Regions from separate parts of the Lysinibacillus sp. GW823-FHT06C08 genome, predicted to be linked through region 1. Evidence: riboswitches for the same ligand, from Rfam matches in the RefSeq annotation. Region 1 holds a riboswitch; each other region holds the start of a gene.

Evidence for each region. Region 1 has a riboswitch for cobalamin ahead of AC1Q6O_RS01245 (ABC transporter substrate-binding protein). Riboswitches for the same ligand answer to the same signal wherever they lie in the genome.
Region 2: another riboswitch for cobalamin. It lies ahead of AC1Q6O_RS13305 ((2Fe-2S) ferredoxin domain-containing protein); the one in region 1 lies ahead of AC1Q6O_RS01245 (ABC transporter substrate-binding protein).
Region 3: another riboswitch for cobalamin. It lies ahead of AC1Q6O_RS21565 (FecCD family ABC transporter permease); the one in region 1 lies ahead of AC1Q6O_RS01245 (ABC transporter substrate-binding protein).

Annotation. Positions count from the first base shown of each region.
Region 1 covers NZ_JBXAHN010000001.1:256,661-263,770, reverse strand. The annotation lists gene AC1Q6O_RS01255 (adenosylcobinamide amidohydrolase) at 1-60, opposite strand, end outside; gene AC1Q6O_RS01250 (FecCD family ABC transporter permease) at 57-1,058, opposite strand; gene AC1Q6O_RS01245 (ABC transporter substrate-binding protein) at 1,055-2,026, opposite strand; cobalamin riboswitch at 2,171-2,353, opposite strand; gene AC1Q6O_RS01240 (acyl-CoA dehydrogenase family protein) at 2,413-4,080, opposite strand; gene AC1Q6O_RS01235 (class I adenylate-forming enzyme family protein) at 4,082-5,584, opposite strand; gene AC1Q6O_RS01230 (MerR family transcriptional regulator) at 5,577-5,966, opposite strand; gene argS (arginine--tRNA ligase) at 6,186-7,110, opposite strand, start outside.
Region 2 covers NZ_JBXAHN010000005.1:53,665-60,774, forward strand. The annotation lists gene cbiQ (cobalt ECF transporter T component CbiQ) at 1-407, opposite strand, end outside; gene AC1Q6O_RS13295 (energy-coupling factor ABC transporter substrate-binding protein) at 413-685, opposite strand; gene AC1Q6O_RS13300 (energy-coupling factor ABC transporter permease) at 687-1,433, opposite strand; cobalamin riboswitch at 1,578-1,762, opposite strand; cobalamin riboswitch at 2,024-2,205, shown strand; gene AC1Q6O_RS13305 ((2Fe-2S) ferredoxin domain-containing protein) at 2,350-2,721, shown strand; gene cobJ (precorrin-3B C(17)-methyltransferase) at 2,726-4,393, shown strand; gene AC1Q6O_RS13315 (sirohydrochlorin chelatase) at 4,408-5,343, shown strand; gene cobK (precorrin-6A reductase) at 5,340-6,101, shown strand; gene AC1Q6O_RS13325 (precorrin-8X methylmutase) at 6,114-6,773, shown strand; gene AC1Q6O_RS13330 (cobalt-precorrin-5B (C(1))-methyltransferase) at 6,773-7,110, shown strand, end outside.
Region 3 covers NZ_JBXAHN010000014.1:14,655-21,764, reverse strand. The annotation lists gene AC1Q6O_RS21575 (DMT family transporter) at 1-67, shown strand, start outside; gene AC1Q6O_RS21570 (ABC transporter ATP-binding protein) at 145-936, opposite strand; gene AC1Q6O_RS21565 (FecCD family ABC transporter permease) at 942-1,988, opposite strand; cobalamin riboswitch at 2,184-2,374, opposite strand; gene AC1Q6O_RS21560 (biotin transporter BioY) at 2,529-3,125, shown strand; gene AC1Q6O_RS21555 (YdhK family protein) at 3,242-3,826, shown strand; gene AC1Q6O_RS21550 (response regulator transcription factor) at 3,868-4,569, opposite strand; gene AC1Q6O_RS21545 (sensor histidine kinase) at 4,541-5,941, opposite strand; gene AC1Q6O_RS21540 (NADPH-dependent FMN reductase) at 6,070-6,612, opposite strand; gene AC1Q6O_RS21535 (nitroreductase family protein) at 6,676-7,110, opposite strand, start outside.

The sequences.
Region 1 (7,110 bases):
TATATCCTTGACGATCGGTACGTCTTCATAACCACCTGATAGATGTTCAACAACAATCACGCCCGTACCCCCTTGCCTCTTCGTTGCTTATAAAAAATATAGGAAAAAACAGGCGCTCCAATAAATGCCGTAATGACACCAATGGGCAGTTCCCTTGGCAAGATGATGGTTCTTGCAACTAAATCACAAATAATAAGTAATGTTGCCCCATTAAAAAATGATAATGGGAGTAAATGACGGTGATCAGAGCCCCAAATCATTCTTGTCATATGTGGTACAACTAACCCTACAAAGCCAATTGTGCCTGAAACAGCAACTGCTGCTCCAGTTAGCATGGAGCCACCTACTAAAATCAAATACTTACTTTTCTTTACATTGACACCTAAATGCTTCGCTCTTTCTTCCCCATATAACAGAACATTAAGCTCACGTCTCTGAGTCCACAGCATAAGGGAACCAACAATGACAAATGGAATAATCATTTGAACATATGGCCAACCACGCATAGAAACAGAACCGAGTAGCCAGCCGATTACTTGGCGTAGCTCCTCTCCCGATAAAGCAATCATTAACGAGATTAACGATCCTAAAAATGAACTAAAGATAACTCCTGTTAAAATCAGTGTTTCCATCTTTAAAGAACGGTCTACTACTCTAGCAAAGCTCATCACAATCACCATTGTAATAATTGCGCCTATCATGCTAAAGGTAGGTAAGGCATACAAGCCTACAACAGGTATAGAAATATTAAAAAAAATTGTCATGACTGCGCCGACAGAAGCACCAGATGAAATACCTAATGTATATGGATCTGCTAATGGATTTTTGAGCAAGCCTTGGAAAGCCGCTCCCGCAATGGCGAGAGAAGCTCCTACTAGCCCCGCTAAAAGCACACGGGGCAACCGAATTTTCCAAAAGATATTGGCAGCTGTTTCATCAACTGACTGATTCCACAGCACTTCTATCGGAATATGAACAGAGCCTATAGCTACGCCACACCAGATGCTAATGATAAGAAGCGTACATGTTAATACATAGGCTGTTGCTATTTTTTTCACTTAAATACCTCAGGGTAGATAGCTTTTGCTAATTCCTCAAGGCCATCCGCTAAACGTGGTCCCTGACGGCTTGTTGTGCTTTCATCTACTTGCACAATAGCATTATTTTTTACTGCATTAATTGTATCGAAACCAGCACGCTTTGGTATTTTTGTTAAAATATCAGGTACATAACTATATGTCACCACGATGACATCTGGATTTTTTGTGATAATTTGTTCTGCACCAATTTCATACCAATTATCACCGTCTGCTGCTACATTTTTTGCATGGATCATCTCCAGCATTGCGTTCATAAATGTGCCTTGACCAGCTGTATAAATATTAGGTTCATCAGAGGCTTCTACAAAAACGTTCTTAGGTTCAACGTCTTTCACTTTCCCCTGAACCTCTTCCACTTTCGCCTTCATGTCAGCAATGATTTTTTCAGCTTCTGGTAATTTCCCTGTAGCACGCCCAAGCTGTTCAATCGTTGTATAGGTTTCATTAAAATCTTGGGCATTTTTTACAACAAATACTTTCACGCCCGCAGATTCTAGCTGTGCTATGGCTGATTCCGAAAGAGACATGCTAGATTCATGTGCAAAAACGATATCTGGCTTTAAGGCAATAATTTGTTCAATATTGTACTCCATGCCACCAACCTTATCCTTTTCAACTACCTCTGGTGGATAATCGTCGTTGTCTGTAACCCCTACGATTTCATCCTTTAAACCTAGGCCAAACAATATTTCCGTATTACTTGGAATAAGTGACACTATTTTCTTAGGAGGAGCCTCTAGTGTAATATCCTTCCCAATAGCATCCGTTATAGTCATAGGGAATGTTGCTTCTTCCGCCTTAGATGTTTCTTGTTGTGTTTGCTCTTCTGTAGGTGTGGAATTGTCTTTTTGCGCCTCTTGTCCACAAGCTGCTAGCAACCCTATCGTTAAAAATGCCGATACCCCTATTTTCCAAAATTTCTTCATGTGAATCCTCCTTCGTTGATTTGTGCGTTCATGTGTTAGAAGTATTCCTCCATCAAAATAAGACCCCTCATCTTCGAATGATGAGGGGTCAAAATCGCACCAAAAAACTGATACAAAATCCACCATCCTATCCTCGTAGGCTGTCATGTCTATGCTATAAAGGCAGGTCTCCTGGCTTGTGCTCAGTACGTTTTTTCAAGCCTTCCCGAAATCTTCAGTGGCATCATTTGAAAAAACTCACACTTACAGTGGCGGGACCGCATCGGAATTACACCGATTTCCCTTTTCACTTTACTTAAGTAAAGAACCTTTATAATATTCAGTTGATTTTATTATACATGAAATTAAAAAAAGTCGCCTCTATATCAAGGCGACTCCAAAGGTTATTAGACGATTTCAGCAAAATACTGTACGGTTTTCATCGGAGCACCGATCGTTCGTAATGACCAAGTTTGCTCTAAATAAACATCCGCTAGTTTATCATATTTCCCACCAAACTTTTGTGCCCACTCAACGGCTATGACACTTTCATATAATTGAGCCATTTTTTTGGCAACATCCTTTGCTTCAAACGTTTTTGTCGCTTCATCGAGAGTACTAAAAATTTGTAAGGTTGCCAATAGTTTAGTTAATTGCTCTTGAACGATTTTCACTAATGAATGGTCTGTTAATACTTCTAATCGCTTGCTCATCTCTTGAACAAACAATTCATGTGCCCTGTATTTATCCACTAAGCGAATAAGCTCCAAAGCTAGTATATTAGCCGTACCCTCCCATACCGTCAGCACTTGCGCATCTCTCAGTAAGCGTGGTGTTACAAAGTCCTCAATATAGCCATTCCCGCCATGTAGCTCAATTGCTTCACTTGCATAATGGACCGCCTGCTCTGCCGTTTCCTTTTTCATAATGGCAATATATAAACGGTTCATGATGATGTCTTGCTCTGTTCCCTGACCACCTGTCACTTTATCGTATAATTGAATAAGATCAAAAATCGTGGCTACTTCTACATGCAGCTTAGCGGCATATTTACCCAATGTATCCTGGATCATAGGATACTGTGTTAAAGGTTTACCAAAGGTATATCGATTTGACACATAATGCTTCGCCTCTAAGAAGCCACGGCGCATAATACCAATGGATGCCACAGCATTACAAATTCTTGATAAATTAAGCGCCTCCAGCATATAATAAATCCCTTTATTTTGATCACCAACTACATAAGCGAGTGCTCCATCAAACTCAACCTCACCAGATGGAACGGCTTTCACACCTAATTTATCTTTTAGTCGTCGAATACGAAGTTGGTTAGCCGATCCATCTTCATTACGCCATGGAACTGCAAATAGAGTTAATCCTTTAGAGCCTGCTTGTGCACCCTCTATTCGTGCCAATACCATTGCAACCCCACACATCCCTGCATTGGAGGCGAAATACTTTTCACCATAGAGGCGGTATTCATTCCCCACAAGTTTTGCTTCTACTACATTCGCACCAACATCTGAGCCTCCTTGTCGCTCTGTTAAAAATGTCGCTCCCTCATATAGCTCCATATCGCCTGTTGCACAAACATGCGGTAAGAAGCGCTGCTTAACTCCTTCCTCTGCATAATGGTCTAATAAATAGGCAGTAGCCATCGTTAACGTCACAGGGCAATAAAAACCGGGCTCCGCATGTGACAGTAAATAACCTTGCGCAAAACTATAGACATAATTCCCTTTGTGACCTAGTTGGGGAATATCTTTATGCACATAGCCAACAATCCCCGTATTATATGTCTCCTCAATTGTTTTTTTGTAGCCGTCATTGACCCATACCTCTGAAACCTCTTCGCCATAGGCATTATACCTTTGAAGGCGAGGCTCTCCTTGTCGATCAGTATGTTTCGCCCTCACATCTATTGCACCCGCACATAGCTCACCAAAGTCCGTCAATTCCCGATGCGCATAAGATGAAAATTCTTTATCGAGCATCATTTCCAACACTTTTTGAAGCGTATCATCATCTGTAAAGAAATTGCTTGTGCCTGCTATTTCCTGTTGTAAAACTTTCATGCTATCTCACCTCTTGTCCTTTCAAAGATTGTTTTAAAATTTTGCCTGACGCATTCCTTGGTAGCGCTTCCACTTTTTCGAAAATTCGCGGTATTTTATACTTAGCAAGCTGCCCCTCTAAATAATCTTTTAGAGCCTCTTCATCAATATCCTGTTTAGCGGAATAAACAGCCTTCACTGTCTCTCCCCATTGTGGATGTGGAACACCAACCACTGCCGCTTCAAATATCCCCTCAAAGCTTAAAAGGCAATCTTCAATTTCTTTCGGATAAATATTGACTCCTCCCGAAATAATCACATCTTTTTTTCGATCAACAATCCAAATAAAGCCGTCTTCATCCTTACGAGCTAGATCACCTGTTTTTAACCAACTGTCTATAAAGGCCGCATTGGTTGCCGCTTCATCTCTGTAGTAGCCAAGCATATTACCCTCACCAAATAAAACGATTTCCCCTACTTCTCCTGCTGGTACATCTTCGCCACTGTCGTTAACAATACGTATCTCTGTACCTAAAGGTGCTCGCTGTCCAATACTCCCAGCCTTTCCTTCATGCTCCTTGCCAAATAGCAATGATCCACTTGGCCCCGCCTCTGTTAATCCATATACGCATGTTAAATTAGTTGTGTGGAATGACTGTTGAATGAAACGAACTTCGTTTTCAGATAAAGGTGCACCTCCATATACCCACCATTTCATGGAGGACAAATCAGCTGATTGCAATCTCGGCATCTGTGCTGTTAATAAATAAGCAACAGGTGCGCCAAAGAAATGAGTCGTTTTTTCCTGTTCAATGGAATCCATTAATAAATCTGGTGTAAAAGTTGGCGTTAACACATTTGTAGAGCCTACAAATACACCTGCCATTAAAAATAAATGCAATGGAGCCGAATGAGTTAATGGCATCATTAGCAATATACGGCTTTCAGGCTTGACCTCCATTTCAACTGCAATCATTTGCGCAACCGTTAAAATATTACGATAGCTAAACAATACGCCCTTTGGTTTCCCAGTCGTACCTGATGTGTACAAAATGGTCGAAGCATCATCTTCGTTTAACTGACATTCAATCGTTTGGGAACTGGCACTTTGAATCATTGTTTCATAATGAAGCCAGCCTGCTACTTGTTGGCCTGTTTTAATTTTTAACGGGATTACGGCAATATGCTGGACTGCCGCAAAAATGGCTTCATGTGCAATAATCACCTTTGCCTCAGCATGCTGTGCCACATACTCTACTTCTTGTAATGTAAACTTAGCATTGACTGGGACGACAATAGCACCCATTCGCTGAATAGCAAAATAGCTCACGACAAACTCTACAACGTTAGGCATAAAAATCAGAACTTTATCTCCCTGCCTTACACCCTGTTCTAATAATGCATGACTAAAACGGGTCACTTGCTCATCTAAATCATGATAGGTCACTCTTCTACCATGACAAATAACGGCTTCCTTTGTTGGATACTTACGGGCATTACGTGCTAATAAATCGGAACTATTCATCGTGCATCTCTCCCCTTAAAGTCGTTAATTTCTCATTAAACATGCCATGCATTTGTTGTAATTCATTTCTCATTTGCGTAAGCTCAGCTATTTTCCTATCAATCTCCTGAATCTTTTGCTCTCCGTATTCAACGGTTCGCTCCAATTGCTGAATTCCTGAGCGATCAAAATCAAAAAGTAACACCATTTCCTTGATCTCCTCCAGTGAAAAGCCGTAACGCTTTCCTCTGAAAATAAGCTTGAGCTTCGCAGATTCTTTTTTCGAAAAGGTTCGTTGATTCGTAGATGAACGTTGAGGACAAAGAAGCCCAAGCTCCTCATAATAACGAATTGTACGTGTGGACACATCGAACTCCTTAGCCACCTCTTGAATCGTCTTCATAATCGTCTCCCCCTCCTGATTGGCAACAGTATACCATTGACGTTAACGTAAACTTCAACAAAATTTTCGGAATTAACAGAAAAATATAGTTCGAAGCAGAAATTTTAATGATTAGCCATTACTCTCGTATCACTAACTACCATAATTTAATGTGTTAACTTGCTTTCTATCCATAAAAAAACCCCTAACACTTTTCCTGTTAGGGGCTAAGATAGATTATTACATTTTTTCTGGTGCTGACACGCCGATTAAACGAAGCGCATTAGCAATTGTTGTACGAACTGCAGTAATTAATGCTAAGCGAGCTTCTGTTAGCTCTTTGTTTGAAGCATCTAATACTTTTTCTGCATTATAGAAACTATGGAAAGCAGCCGCTGTTTCTTGAATATAATTTGCGATACGGTGTGGTGTACGATGTTTAGCCGCGTCAGCTACCACTTGTGGGAAATCGCCTATTTTTTTCAATAAATCAATTTCCTTTTCAGCTGTTAATAGGTTTAGGTTTTCACTTGTAGCAGCAAAACCTTGTTCATTGGCAGAGCGTAAAATTGATGAAATACGTGCATGTGCATATTGTGCATAATACACTGGGTTTTCATTAGATTGCGATACGGCAAGGTCAAGGTCAAAGTCCATATGAGAATCGCCTGCTGTTTTTACGAAGAAGTAGCGAACTGCATCTAAACCAACTTCTTCCACAAGCTCGCGCATTGTTACCGCATTGCCTGTACGTTTAGACATTTTGAATTTTTCACCGTTTTTATAAAGCTGAACCATTTGAATTACTTCTACTTCTAATGTATCACGATCATAGCCTAATGCTTGAATGGCAGCCTTCATACGTGGAATATAGCCGTGATGGTCTGCTCCCCAAATATTGATTAATTTATCAAAGCCACGGACGATTTTATCCTCATGATAGGCGATATCTGGCGTTAAATATGTGAACGAACCATCGTTTTTAATTAATACACGGTCTTTATCATCACCAAAAGTTGTTGAGCGGAACCAAGTAGCGCCATCCTCTTCAAACACATGACCATTTGCTTTTAATTTATCTAATGCCACTTCAATTTTTCCGTTTTCATATAAAGACGTTTCAGAATACCAAACATCAAAGTTTACACGGAAGTTTGCTAGGTCT
Region 2 (7,110 bases), on a different contig from region 1:
GTTAAAACTAAAAAATATAAGCAACTTATACTGCCAAGTACAATAAAGAATAGTTGCTGGGCGGTAGCGATACTGGCTCTCCCAATAAAAATTGTCCAGTTTATATACGTAAATGCCCCCATATGGGCTGGTAATGTATGCGCTGCTGGAGCTATCGAAATGATGATTGATAAGAGACTTGTGAATAAGAAAAAACCAGGTAGTAATAATAGCTTCGCATAATAGTTTAGTGGAATTTTCGCGCCCCAAATGATAAAAGCACTCATTACAAAAAATGTAATGAGTGAAAGTCGTTCATCTCTCATAATAAGCGTGAATAAAAGTAGTCCTAATGAAAATATCATTTTTTCTAGCGGATGAACGAACGCTAGCTTATTGAGATACGCATACTTATCAATGAGTAACATAATCCTTAACCTTCTTTATGCTTGCCACGCATATAGCCAATAAAGTAGCCGATAAAACCAGCACCAATAGCTGCTTGTAGCACGAATAATAAGCTTTCAATTTCACCACTAGGTGGTTCCCACAAACTATCAAACCATGGCTCATATTCTGCATTGATCTCCCCAATGGCTGCTTCTGCTTCACCGTCGGCTCCTCCAAATTCTGCTCCTTTTTGGACGAAAAGAGGGATAATCGCCAATAGTACGACGATTGCTAAAAGTAATAAATTTCGTTTCATATTAGTGCGCCTCCTTTGTAGAGAAAACACGTAAAGATTTTAATTCGCTAATATTATATTTTTTCAAGAAGTTCATGACAATAACTGTTAATATTCCTTCACTCACAGCTAATGGGATTTGTGTTAAGGCAAAAATACTTGCGAACTTTGTAAAGGAAGCCATAAAGCCTCCAACTTCAGATGGGAAGGCTAGTGCTAATTGAATGGAAGTCACCACATATGTACCTAAATCCCCAAGCATGGCCGCAAAGAAAACAGCTAATGAAAACGATAACCCCAATTGTTTTGCCCCTTTAAATACAAAGTAGGCGATAAACGGTCCTACAATAGCCATCGAAAATGCATTAGCCCCTAATGTTGTGATCCCACCATGAGCTAAAAGTAAAGATTGAAATAATAAAACAATTGTCCCAATGACACTCATGGCTAACGGTCCAAATAATACTGTTCCGAGACCTACTCCTGTTGGATGTGAGCAGCTCCCTGTAACTGAAGGGATTTTTAAGGCTGATAGGACAAAGGCAAACGCACCGGACAGCCCCAGAATCATTTTTGTTTCAGGGTTTTCATCAATTGTTTTACGAATAGAGCGCAATCCTAAAATAATAAATGGGATGGAGATTACCCACCAAAAAATAGCCCATTCGATTGGTAAAAAACCTTCCATGATATGCATGGCGAAGGCACGCTTTGGCACCATTAAAAAAGCCAATAGAAAATAACTAAGTTTCCACCAAGACAGCTTCAATTTTTTTCCTCCAAACTGTAAATAGATTTTTAGAATGTAGCGTGCGTAATAAAAAAGCACTTTTCCGTTGTTGGAAAAGTGCATAGCTAAAAAAGCAAATAACATTTTCATCTGCTAAGCCGCACACCTATCCTCGTAGGCTGAAACGATCACTTATGTTCGGCAGGTCTCCTGGCTCTAGTTCAACACTTTATAGGTCTTCCCATCCATTGGACAGTGACATTTTCTATAAAGCTCCCTATTACAGTGGCGGGACCGCGCCGGACTTAAACCGGCTTCCCTTTTAAGCAAAATGACGAGCATTTTACACCGAAAAATAGTAAGTTGTGAGATTTCACGACAAAGTGTATCACGAATTTCCATAATTATGCTATACTTTTTTTATAAAAAATTAAAAATAGAATATCAATGTCGAAAATTCTGATAACTAACGTTTTTTAGGATTAAAGAAGGCAAATTCAAATTTTTAATAGCTTTCACCCCTCCTATGAAATTGATAAATTTGTCATGATTTTTTAAAGAAATATTGAAATTTTAAAATAATAAGATATGATTAAGACAGTTTTCTATTATGTATACGATTAAAAATTTCATATAAAACGTCGATAAGTGCTCGAAGAACTCGAGATAATAGGGAAATTGGTGAAAGTCCAATACAGCCCCCGCTACTGTAATAGCTGATGAAATCGCAATGCCACCTGTGCAAACTAGGGAAGGTGCGACAGTAAAATGAAGCTTAAGTCAGGAAACCTGCTTATCAGATTGTGCATGCAAACTTTTCGGAGGGAGAAGTTGAAGCAAAAGCGAGGATCTGTCTTTCAATCTATTCGTTTTTATTTGGCTTCTACAAACCTTTACTCTTCGGCAGAGTAAAGGTTTTTTCTTTTTTCCAAAAGCAAATGAGGGGAGATATAAGATGACAACGTGGAATTTAGAGGGGATGAAAACACATCTCTTTATTTGCAATGGCAGTAGCTGTATGAACAAGGATGGGGAGGAAATTACCCAAGCTATACGAGATGAAATACAGCGTAACGCACTAGATAAAGAAATACATACGACAAGAACGCGCTGTAATGGACGATGCAAGGATGCTTGTGTTGTGATTGCTTACCCTCAGGGGAATTGGTATCGTGTACCGTCAACGGAGCATGCTAGAACACTTGTACAGGATTTGCATCATGAATCCTTATATAACGATCATGTTTTTACACTTCGAGAAGGGACATTACAGCGAACAGCGCAAACAACAGCCATTAAAGGGATTGAAAAGGTGAAAGAGGGGTAAAAACATGGCGCAAAAAGGGAAAATTTTCGTAGTAGGCTTTGGGCCTGGAGACTTTAAGCATATTACGACACGTGCAGTAGAGGCTTTACAACAAAGTGACATGATCATAGGCTATAAAACCTATGTTGAACTGATTCAAGATTTAGTCAGCGCAAAATCCATTGTCAGTACAGGTATGACAGAGGAAGTGTCACGTGCTCAGGAGGCCGTTCGTCAAGCAGAGGCAGGAAGTATTGTTTCGGTCATTTCGAGTGGAGATGCAGGCGTTTATGGTATGGCGGGATTGGTGTATGAAGTATTAATTGAGCTAGGCTGGACAGAGGCAACTGGTATTGAAGTGGAGATTGTCCCAGGTATTTCAGCTATCAATTCATGTGCTAGTTTACTTGGTGCACCCATTATGCATGATGCTTGTACCATTAGTTTGAGTGACCATCTCACTCCGTGGAATTTAATTGCGAAGCGTGTGGAAGCCGCAGCTATGGCCGATTTTGTTATTGCTTTATACAATCCTAAAAGTGGTCGCCGTACAAGACAAATTGTCGAAGCGCAACGAATTCTTTTAGAATATCGTTCTCCTGACACACCAGTAGGGCTTGTAAAAAGTGCCTATCGAGAACGTCAGGAAGTGACGATGACGACATTGGCAGAAATGCTGGAACATGATATTGGTATGCTGACAACAGTTATTATCGGAAACTCATCTACGTTCTTCTATGATAATAAAATGATTACACCGCGAGGCTACCAACGTAAATATACACTTGGTGAGGAAAAACAGCCATTACGTCCTCATCAACGCTTACGGGAAGAAAATGAGCCATGGGCGATGAATCAAGAGACAGGAACAGCACGAAATGACTTTGCGGCAGACCCTAATGCAGGGAGAATGAATAAACCCAGTATAGCCGTTATGCCAAAGCCGAAAAAAACAGCACTTGAAATGGCTACAGCGGCACTTGCAATGGTAAAGGGAACAAGTGCTATCAAGGTTACTCCAAAGCTTGTACAACAAAAAATAGAATCCATTTTTGAATTAGCAGTGAGCCCTGGCGTGGCTAATAAATTTTTCACACCACAGCAAATGATGACGTTAGCAGAGGTAGTAGGAGAAGAAGGATCAATGGAATATACACCAGATCATCAAATCCATTTGAAAATACCTACAACAACGCCTGAACGTATCACTGAGAAATTACAGGAAGTAGGCTTTTTATTAGCACCAATTGGTGATGTGTTATCGTTGAAGGCTTGTGATTTTTGCTACGGTGAAAAAGCAGATTCCATTCCATATGCGGAGGAAATTCAAGAAAAGCTTGGCGGTATGTCATTACCGAAAACATTAAATATTGGCTTCAATGGCTGTGGAATGGCTTGTTATCGAGCCGTGTTTGATGATATTGGGATTGTCTATCGCAAAAGTAAATTTGATGTCTTTATTGGAGCGAAACCAGTCGGGCGTACGGCTCATGCAGCACAGCCTGTTGTAGAAGGTTTGGAGCCTGATCAATTAATCCCTTTAATTACAGATATTATTGAAGAATATAAAGCAAATGCGCATCCAAACGAGCGTCTATTTAAATACTTCAAGCGGGTGAAAAAGATATTGCATTTTACGTATCAAGATATGTCTTCCAAAATAAAAATAGAGCCAGCTCCGTGCGGCGACTAGTGAGGAGAAAAGAGATGAAAGCTATATTATTTGTTGGCCATGGGAGCCGTTTAGCAGCAGGAAATGATGAGGTGCGTACATTTATCGAGCAAATGAAATCTCGCATTGATGAACAATATTTAGTGGAAACATGCTTCCTTGAATTTGCTTCTCCTAACATCGAAGAAGGTATTACAAACTGTGTGAAAAAGGGTGCTTCAGAGGTACATGTCATCCCGATTATTTTACTTCATGCAGGTCATTCTAAGCTACATATTCCGGCAGAAATCGAGCATGCTCGTGAGCATTATCCGAATATCACATTCACATATGGTCAAACAATTGGCATTCATGAAGAAATATTTGCGATATTACAGGATCGTTTAGTTGAAATTGGATTTGATACTGAACAAGAACAGGAAGACACAGCCATTTTATTAATTGCTCGAGGAGGTAGTGATCCTTATGCAAATGGAGATTTCTATAAAATTACACGATTACTATGGGAAAAACTACCTGTTAAATACGTAGAAAGTGCCTTTATGGGCGTAACGGACCCTCGTGTTGAAGAAGGCATTGAACGCTGTGTCAAACTAGGTGCTAAAAAAATTATTATGCTTCCTTACTTTTTATTCACGGGTATTTTAATGGAGCGTATGCATGTTATGTGTGAGAAATACAATGAGCAATTTCCAGCATGTGAGATTCAAATTGCCAACTACTTTGGCTACCATGAACGTTTACAAAATGTTCTATTAGAACGTATTGAGCAAGCGGTGAATGGTACATCAACAGGTATGAAAGATCTTGAAGAATATCGGGCTTACGCTGCTATTCATGGGCATGCACATCATCATCACCATCATGATCACGACCATGATCACGACCATGATCACCACCACGACCACGACCATGATCATGGACACGATCACGATCACCATCATCATCATGAAGAGGAGCCAGTAAAATGATTTTCATGTTAGCAGGGACGAGTGATGCAAGGAATCTAGGCCTTGAACTGCAAAGGACGGGACATGCTGTAACTGCCACCGTTGTGACGGAATCGGCAGCCTCTAGTCTTGCTGACGCTGGCTTACCTCATTTAATAGGGCGACTTACAGCGGAAGAAATGGCGACTATTATATCGGAACAAGGCTTTCAATTGGTGGTAGATGCCTCTCATCCATTTGCAGAAGAGGCATCGAAAAATGCCATGGCAGCAGCTGAAAAAGCGCAAGTTCCTTATATTCGCTATGAACGTGCTCATGAACATTATGAACACCCACTTATAACAGTCGTGAAGGATTATGAGGAAGCAGCTCAGTTAGCAGCAGAAAAGCGTGGTGTTATTATGCTGACAACAGGTAGTAAAACGCTTGCTACATTTACGAAAGTCTTACAAGGCTTAGAAAATACAAGAGTCATTGCTCGTATGCTCCCACGACTTGACAATATGGAAAAATGTGAGGCGCTCGGTGTGGCACAGCGAGATATTGTAGCCATTCAAGGCCCATTTTCAAAGGAATTAAATGAAGCATTATTCCGTCAATATGGAGTGACCTTAATGATTACCAAAGAAAGTGGCAAAGTCGGCTCAGTAGACGAGAAGCTAGAGGCAGCCCTTGCTTGTTCTATAGAAACAATTCTTATTGCAAGACCCAATATTAAATATGGCCAGCAATATTCCACTTTTGAAGAAGTGTTACAGGCTGTACAACATACACTTTAGGAGGCAATAACAATGGATTTTAAAACAGATTTCAAACCATTAACAGTAGACCCAGATAAAATTTACGATTACAGTTTCTCGATTATCGCGGAGGAAATGGGGGAGCATGACTTTTCAGAAGATGAATGGAAGGTTGTGCGCCGTATTATCCATGCATCTGCTGACTTTGAGCTAGGTCGTAGCGTTATTATTACACCAGGAGCACTTGAAGCAGGTGTTAAGTCTATTCTGGCAGGGCGTCATGTAATTGCGGATGTGCAAATGATTGAAAGTGGCTCTGGTAAAAAACGTTTCCAAAAACATGGTGGCGATTTACATTGCTATATTGCGGATGAGGATGTATCTGTAGAAGCGAAAAAGCAAAATACAACGCGTGCCATTATATCGATGCAAAAAGCCTCAAAATTGCATGAGGGCGGTATTTATGCCATTGGTAATGCCCCAACTGCATTACTAGAATTGATTCGTTTAATTAAGGAAGGCTTAGCAAAACCAGATTTAATTATTGGTATGCCTGTAGGTTTCGTGTCTGCGGCTGAATCGAAAGAAGAGCTGCTAAAACTTGAAGGTATTCCGTACATTACAAATGTTGGTCGGAAAGGCGGTAGTACAGTGACGGTTGCCGCATTAAATGCCATTTCACTTTTAGCGGATGAACAGGCGAAAAAATAATGGAGCGGAAGCCAAAAAAGGATCCTAAGGACATGCGTCACGGTTATACAACAGGAGCCTGTGCAACTGCAGTAACAAAGGCCGCTTTACTCGCCCTTATTACAAATGAAGAGCAAGAAACAAGCACGATTCATTTGCCAATAGGTAGGGATGCGACCTTTACCATTGAAAAATGCCTATTTGAAAACAATGCCGTCAGCTGTGAAACGATTAAAGATGCTGGTGATGACCCAGATGCCACACATCAGGCACTCATCGTCGGTACTGTGAGCTGGGCAGAGACACCTGGTATTCATTTAGATGGTGGGGTTGGAGTCGGGCGTGTCACAAAGCCCGG
Region 3 (7,110 bases), on a different contig from region 1:
CCTTGCACGAATCATCAGCATCATTGCGATTATCATTGGAGTTGCAGGTTTAAAAGCGGTATCTTAATAGTAGATGACAAAGGGCGCCCTCTTATATGAAGGAGCGCCCTTTTTTATTAGATGGTGTTGAATGATCGTGGCAAACTAAATAGGGTTGCCCCCTCTTGCGAATTGTTCAGGGACATATGTAAGATACGGCTTACCCGTCAGTGAATGTGTTTGAATATCAGCAAATACTCCAAATACTTCTCGCAACAATGATGGTGTAAGTACTTCTTCTGGTGTACCATGGCAAACAATGCGTCCGCGCTGTAAAACATAAATTTGGTCACAGTACATAGCAGCGATATTCAAGTCATGGAGAGCGGCTACTACTGTTAGATGCAAAGTTTGAATTAAGTCCATCAGTTGAAGTTGATGTTGAATATCTAAATGATTTGTTGGTTCATCTAATATAAGGACCTGTGCTTGCTGAGCGAGTGCTCTTGCCACCATAACACGCTTCTTCTCCCCACCGGAAAGTGAGCTAAAGCTTCGTTTCGCTAGGTGCAATATGCCCGTTTGCTTCAAAGCATCTTTTACAATTTGAAAATCTTGCTCCTGATCAAGCTCTAATAGCTTTTTATGTGGAGTCCTTCCCATACTGACTAAATCATGAACAGTAAAGTCAAATAATACGGGTGTTTCTTGACTAACAACGGCTAAATTTTTAGCAATGGCTTTACTAGATTGCTTTAAAATATCTTGTTCATTTAACAAGACTGTCCCACTTTCTGGCTTTAGGAGACGATACATATTTTTAAGCAATGTCGACTTCCCACTACCATTGGGGCCAATTAACCCGACAAATTGCTTTTCCTTTATTTTTACACTTACCTCATGAAGTATTCGCTGATCGTAAATGGAGAATGATACTTGTTTTGCTTCTAATGTCATGGAAGTTAATCTCCTTCACCGAAAGAATAATTATTACGACGGAGTAACCAAATGAAAAACGGCCCCCCACAAAAGGCTGTAATAATACCGATTGGCATTTCCTGTGGAGCAATAATAATTCGAGCTAATGCATCTGCCCAAACTAAGAAAATCCCTCCCAATAAAGCACTGACTGGTATTACATATTTATAGTTAGAACCGACAATTAATCGTACTATATGCGGAATGATTAATCCCACAAATCCGATAGAACCGCTCACTGCTACAAGTACCCCCGTTAAAAGTGAGACAAGTAAAATGAGCTGTATGCGAAATTGTTGAAGATTCACTCCTAACGTTACCGCCGCCTCTTCCCCAAGTAATAGCAAATTTAAATTTCGATAGAATAGCCATAAAAGCCCGAACACAATGAAAAAGATGGAGGCGGGAATAATAATATTATTCCATTTTGCTCCAGCTAAGCTGCCTAACATCCAAAACATAACGGACTTTAAAGCTCCCTCTTGCTTCGACATCATTAATATAAAATTAGAAATGGCCGTTAATATAAAGGAAACCGCCATCCCTGCCAATAGCAAGCGAAAAATCGAGACACGGCCACCTACGCGCGATAAGAAAAACACTAACCCAATTGCGAGCAAAGACCCTATAAAGGCTGATACAGAAAGTGCGTAGATACCTAAAAATGAAAAAGCACCTAAAATAATTACTGAAGTTGCTCCAACTGCTGCTCCTGAAGAAATTCCTAAAATATATGGGTCTGCAATGGAATTTCGTACAAGTGCTTGAATCGCTGCCCCTGCAATGGCTAAACCCGCTCCTACAATAGCGGCAAGGATGACACGGGGTACTCTTATTTGCCAAATAATGATTTCCTGTGAGCGACTCCAATCTTGCTCTATTGAGTGTTGTATAAAGGGTAATTTCGAAAGAATTACTTTCCATACATATAATGGCGTCACCGAAACAGATCCAACCATTACAGCAAGTGTCATGGATACGATTAATACTAAAAGAAGCACTAAAGAAAATAACATAAATTTTTTATTCATTCATTAAACTCCTACTAAGATGATGAATGAAGCAATTAAATATACTTTCGCATAATGTAGGTCAGATGATCTTACTTCAGTTGGCACTCAATAAAAAAAGGCATTTCATGCAAAAATACGCACAAAAATACCCTCGAATAAACAAAGTCAGAAAATCCAGCTATTGTCCGTAATTGCTTGCATCCTCGTGGGCATTACAGGTATTACTTATTGGCAGGTCTCCTGACTTCGATTCATCATCCTATAAATAGCCTTCCCATTTTTAACAGTGGCAAATAAACATGATAGGACTCCTCGTTACAGTTGCGGGACAGCGTCGGACTTCCACCGACTTCCCTTTTAAGTGACATTGTTTAAAATGTCACACCAATAGTATGTAAAGTTAAAAAATTATGACGATTCTATCATACATTTTTATATATAGTTAGTCTACAAGGAATTTCCAACACACTTAAGTTAACCTACACTTATAATTAAGTTGACACATTTGTTTTAGTTTTTTACACTAACGATAAATACTTTGAAATTAGAGGTGAAGTCATGTCAACAGTATCAGAACAAAGTCATCCAAAATTAAAGACGGTAGATATTGCCTATATCGGAATATTTTCTACCCTCATGATGATCGGTGCCAATATAACTTCCTTTGTGCCCTTTATGACAGTGGGAGGAGTGCCGATTACTCTACAAACCTTTTTTGCCATTTTAGCCGGACTTATTTTGGGTAGTAGGAAGGGAGCGCTTGCCTGCACAGTCTATATGTGTATTGGATTAGCAGGAGCACCTGTCTTTGCTCGCTTTGGTGGAGGATTCAGTCAACTATTAAGCCCTACATTTGGATTCATTATCACCTTTATTTTAGCAGCATATGTTGCCGGTTTAATGGTAGAGCGAAGTGGTACAAAGAAAAGCTATATGCTAGCCGCATTCATCGCAACTGCTATCAATTATTTAGTAGGTACAAACTGGATGTTTATTGCGTATAAACTATGGGCCAGTGCGCCAGAGGATTTTTCCTATAAATTAGCGTGGCTCTGGATGATTCCCCCACTCCCAAAAGATATTGTTTTAGCTATTTTCGCTGGTATTTTAGCGTACCGACTACAAAAAACATTGAAAATCATGCCCATTCAATAGCGCTTCCATCCACTTCTTTAGTCAATAGACTAAAGAAGTTTTTTGTAATAATTAATGTCCATCATTTCTGCATATTTGTTTGTTACAGTAAGGGCAAATAGAAAGGAGGATCTCATATGACATTCAAGCAAAGATGGTCAGGTGGACTATTATCAGCAGTTGCTTTACTTACTTTATCCGCTTGTTCTGAAGATAAAACGGAGCCTTCCTCAACTTCAGATAATACTCCTGAGACTGAGCAACAAACAGAAATGGATCACTCCTCAATGAACCATTCTAGCTCAGCAGAAGTACCGGCTACATTAAGAAAAGCTGAAGATCCAGCATTTCCGGTTGGAAGTACCGCTATGATTACAGATGGGCATATGGAGGGGATGAAGGGTGCTGAAGCGACGATTGTTGGTGCCTATAAAACTACAGCCTATATCATTTCTTATGATCCAACATCAGGTGGCAAACGTGTAGAGAATCATAAATGGATTATCCATGAGGAATTAATGGATGTAGGGGAAGCACCACTGTCCCCTGATACAGAGGTAAAAACGACTGCTACTCATATGGAAGGCATGAAAAAAGCAACCGTCCGCATTAAAGAAGCCGTACCAACCACAGTTTATATGGTTGATTACACTTCAACCACGAATGGTGAAGCAGTGAAAAATCATAAATGGGTAACAGAAGATGAGTTAACAGCGCAATAATCCGAACAACCTCTTCCAATATATTTGGCAGAGGTTGTTTTCTAGTTTTTATGTTCTAAAGGCTTTCGATCCGCAAACTTCTGCCATTTATAGCCGATTCCCCAAACAGTTTGCAAGTAATCATCAGCAGGAAATCCACTTTTCCTTAATTTTTCTCGTAAATTACGGACATGGGAATCGATAGTGCGATCCTCAATGGATACATGATAACCCCAAACTGTGTTAATAAGATGTTCTCTTGAAAACACTTTATTTTGATAATCTAGAAATAAGGACATCATGGAAAATTCTTTTGGTGTTAATGGGATTGCCTCTTGTTGATAATATAATTCAAAGGATTCTTTATCTAAGCGTAAACCCTCAAAGACAACCACCTTGTCTTCTATCTTGGTTCTCCTTAATACAGCATGTATACGTGCTAATAGCTCTTCCTCATCAAAAGGCTTTAATATATAATCATCTGCCCCAATGTTTAAACCTTTTACAATATCCGAATGCTCTCCTTTAGCCGTAAGCATGATGATAGGTACATGCCAAAACTTCCTGATTTCTTCACACACTTGAAACCCATCCATTTCTGGCATCATAATATCCAAAAGAACTAAATCCACATGCTCTTCCTCTAGATAAATGAGCGCATCTTGAATGGAAGACATTGCTCTACATTGAAAACCGGGCTCTAAGTAAAGAGTCAATAAATCTAACATTCTTGGTTCATCGTCTATGCATAAAATGGTTTTCATCCGCTTCTACTCCTTTAAACGATAATTCAAAAACAGTCCCTTTATTTAGTTCACTTTTAACCGTCACTTCTCCCCCATGAGCCTGTACGAGTTCCTTGACAATGGCAAGTCCTAATCCGGTACCACCTAACGCACGACTTCTAGATTTTTCTACGCGGTAAAAGCGCTCAAAAATAAACGGTAAATCCTTGTTGGGAATCCCTCTCCCTGTATCTCGTATTATAATCGTTAATACACCATTGACCTTCTTTACATCTACCGTGGTAGTATCCCCCTGTCCGCAATAGGTCAATGCGTTATTTAATAGATTAATTATTATTTGCTCTAATCTTGCCTCATCTGCCCATAACGTTAATCCCTTTTCACAGCACACATCAAAGTGGATATCTTTTTCTTGAAAAGCAGGACTTAATTTCCCCTTAATACCAGTAAAAAAAGCCTGTAAATCTAGATTTTGTTTTTCAATAACAAATGAGTTTTCATCCATCTTAGCTAAATCAAATAAATCCTTTATTAATCGTGAAAGTCTATTCGTCTCTTCCAATATAATAGCTAAGTATTTTTGTCGATCTTGCACGGACAAATCACGTTTATAAAGAATATCGGTATAACCTTTAATAAAGGTTATCGGTGTACGAAGCTCATGGGCAATGCTAGATAGAAACTCTTTGCGCTCCTGCCTTAAATGATTTAACTCATTTGATAGTAGCTGAATGGCATTCGATAAATCCCCAAGCTCATCTTTGCCATTTGTAGAAAGAGCGACCGTAAAGTCCCCTTTACTCATTTTCAACGTGGCCTCTTTCATCTGAATTAATGGTTCAGCAAGCTTTCTAGATAACACAATGATGACAGCAATGGTGACTAAGCCAGAAACAATGCCCACTATAAGGAAATGTTTATTCAAGCGTTTCATTAATGCATGGATCGAGTCTGTATTTTGAAACATAAAGACATAACCAATCGTTGTCTGCTCTTTTTGCATTGGACTAATAGTAGCTATAGCTTTTGCCTGTTGCCAGTTATCTTGTAGAATCTTTCCCTCATATGGTGTAGTTCCATCTAATTTCTTTATCAGATTCTTCATTTCAGGATGCAGTTGCGAGGAGGCTAAAATGGTCCCCTCAGCATCTGTCACTACTACATCTGTAGATTCTTCCGATTCCATCAAGACGACATGTGCTAATGTTTCCTTATTAAAGTTCTGTTCTAATATTGTGCGATGTGAGTTTCCTCTCGCTTGCAAACTTGCTAATTCTTCCTCCACTCTAGAATTAGTCAATGAGGCGTGTAAAAAAAACATCATAAATGTTTCAATACAAAATAATGTAATGAAAAAGATGATGCCTAGCTTTAGTGATAATTTTCTCATCTGTAACCACCATTTTAGAGTTTCTTACTAGTATATCGGCAAAATATGAAGATTTCATGCAGAAAAAATCTCTTTCCAAACATAAAAAGACCCATAAATATAGTTATACTCATGGGTTAGCTTTTAATTTAAATGTATTTTTTTGCCCAGTTTAAGAAGTTATCGATGACTACATCCAAGAATTTCACTGTACCTTCATCCGTCAAATTACCTTCTGCATCAAATTTTGTATGCACAGCACCAATATAAACATCATTGCCGCTTAGTAATGGTGAGTTAATGCCCGGTGAGAATAAAATATCACGTAGATGTAATTGTGCTTTTACAGTACCTAGATTACCCATTGATGCACCCATAATAATAGATGGTTTGCCAATCATTACTTTATCTACACGAGATAACCAATCAATTGCATTGATCATGACACCTGGAACAGTTCCATTATATTCTGGTGTTACCCATAACACTGCATCTGCAGCCTTTACTTTTGCTTTAAAATCAAGAACTGCTTGTGGTGCTTCATTTTCGATATCTTGATTGTACATTGGTAAATCCTTCAGACTTAACACTTCTAGATCCAATTTCTCTGTATATCGTTTTTCAATAAATTGAGCTAATTGCATATTATAAGATTCTTTACGGATACTCCCTACGATGGCTACTACTTTCACGATGTTTCCTCCTAAATGTACATAATTCTTAGTATTTAAATAACTATTGTATTTTATACCACTTTAATAATAAATGGCAAATTCTTCAACTGGCTTACGATAACCACGTAAACGACGACTGCTTTCTTTTTCTTTTCCAATCGTAATCATGAGCGCTATTTCTTGCTCTTCTGGTACATTGAAAAGCTCACGCATTTTTTGATTATCGAAGCCAATCATTGGACAAGTATCCCAGCCACGATTTTTCGCGGCTAGCATAAATAACATGGCTGACAAAGATGCATTTCGAATCGCTTCATCTTTCATAAATTCCTCGCCGCGGTCTTCATAAAAGTGAGTATTCTCAGCAACTATTTCTTCTAACTCATACGTTGTGATAATCCCTAAATCGACCATACCTTGACTTAGTTCTGCCGTATTTTTATACGCTTTTTTATCACCTAATACAAGAATGACTCCAGAAGCTGAATGCACTTTATATTGACCATATGCAGCTTC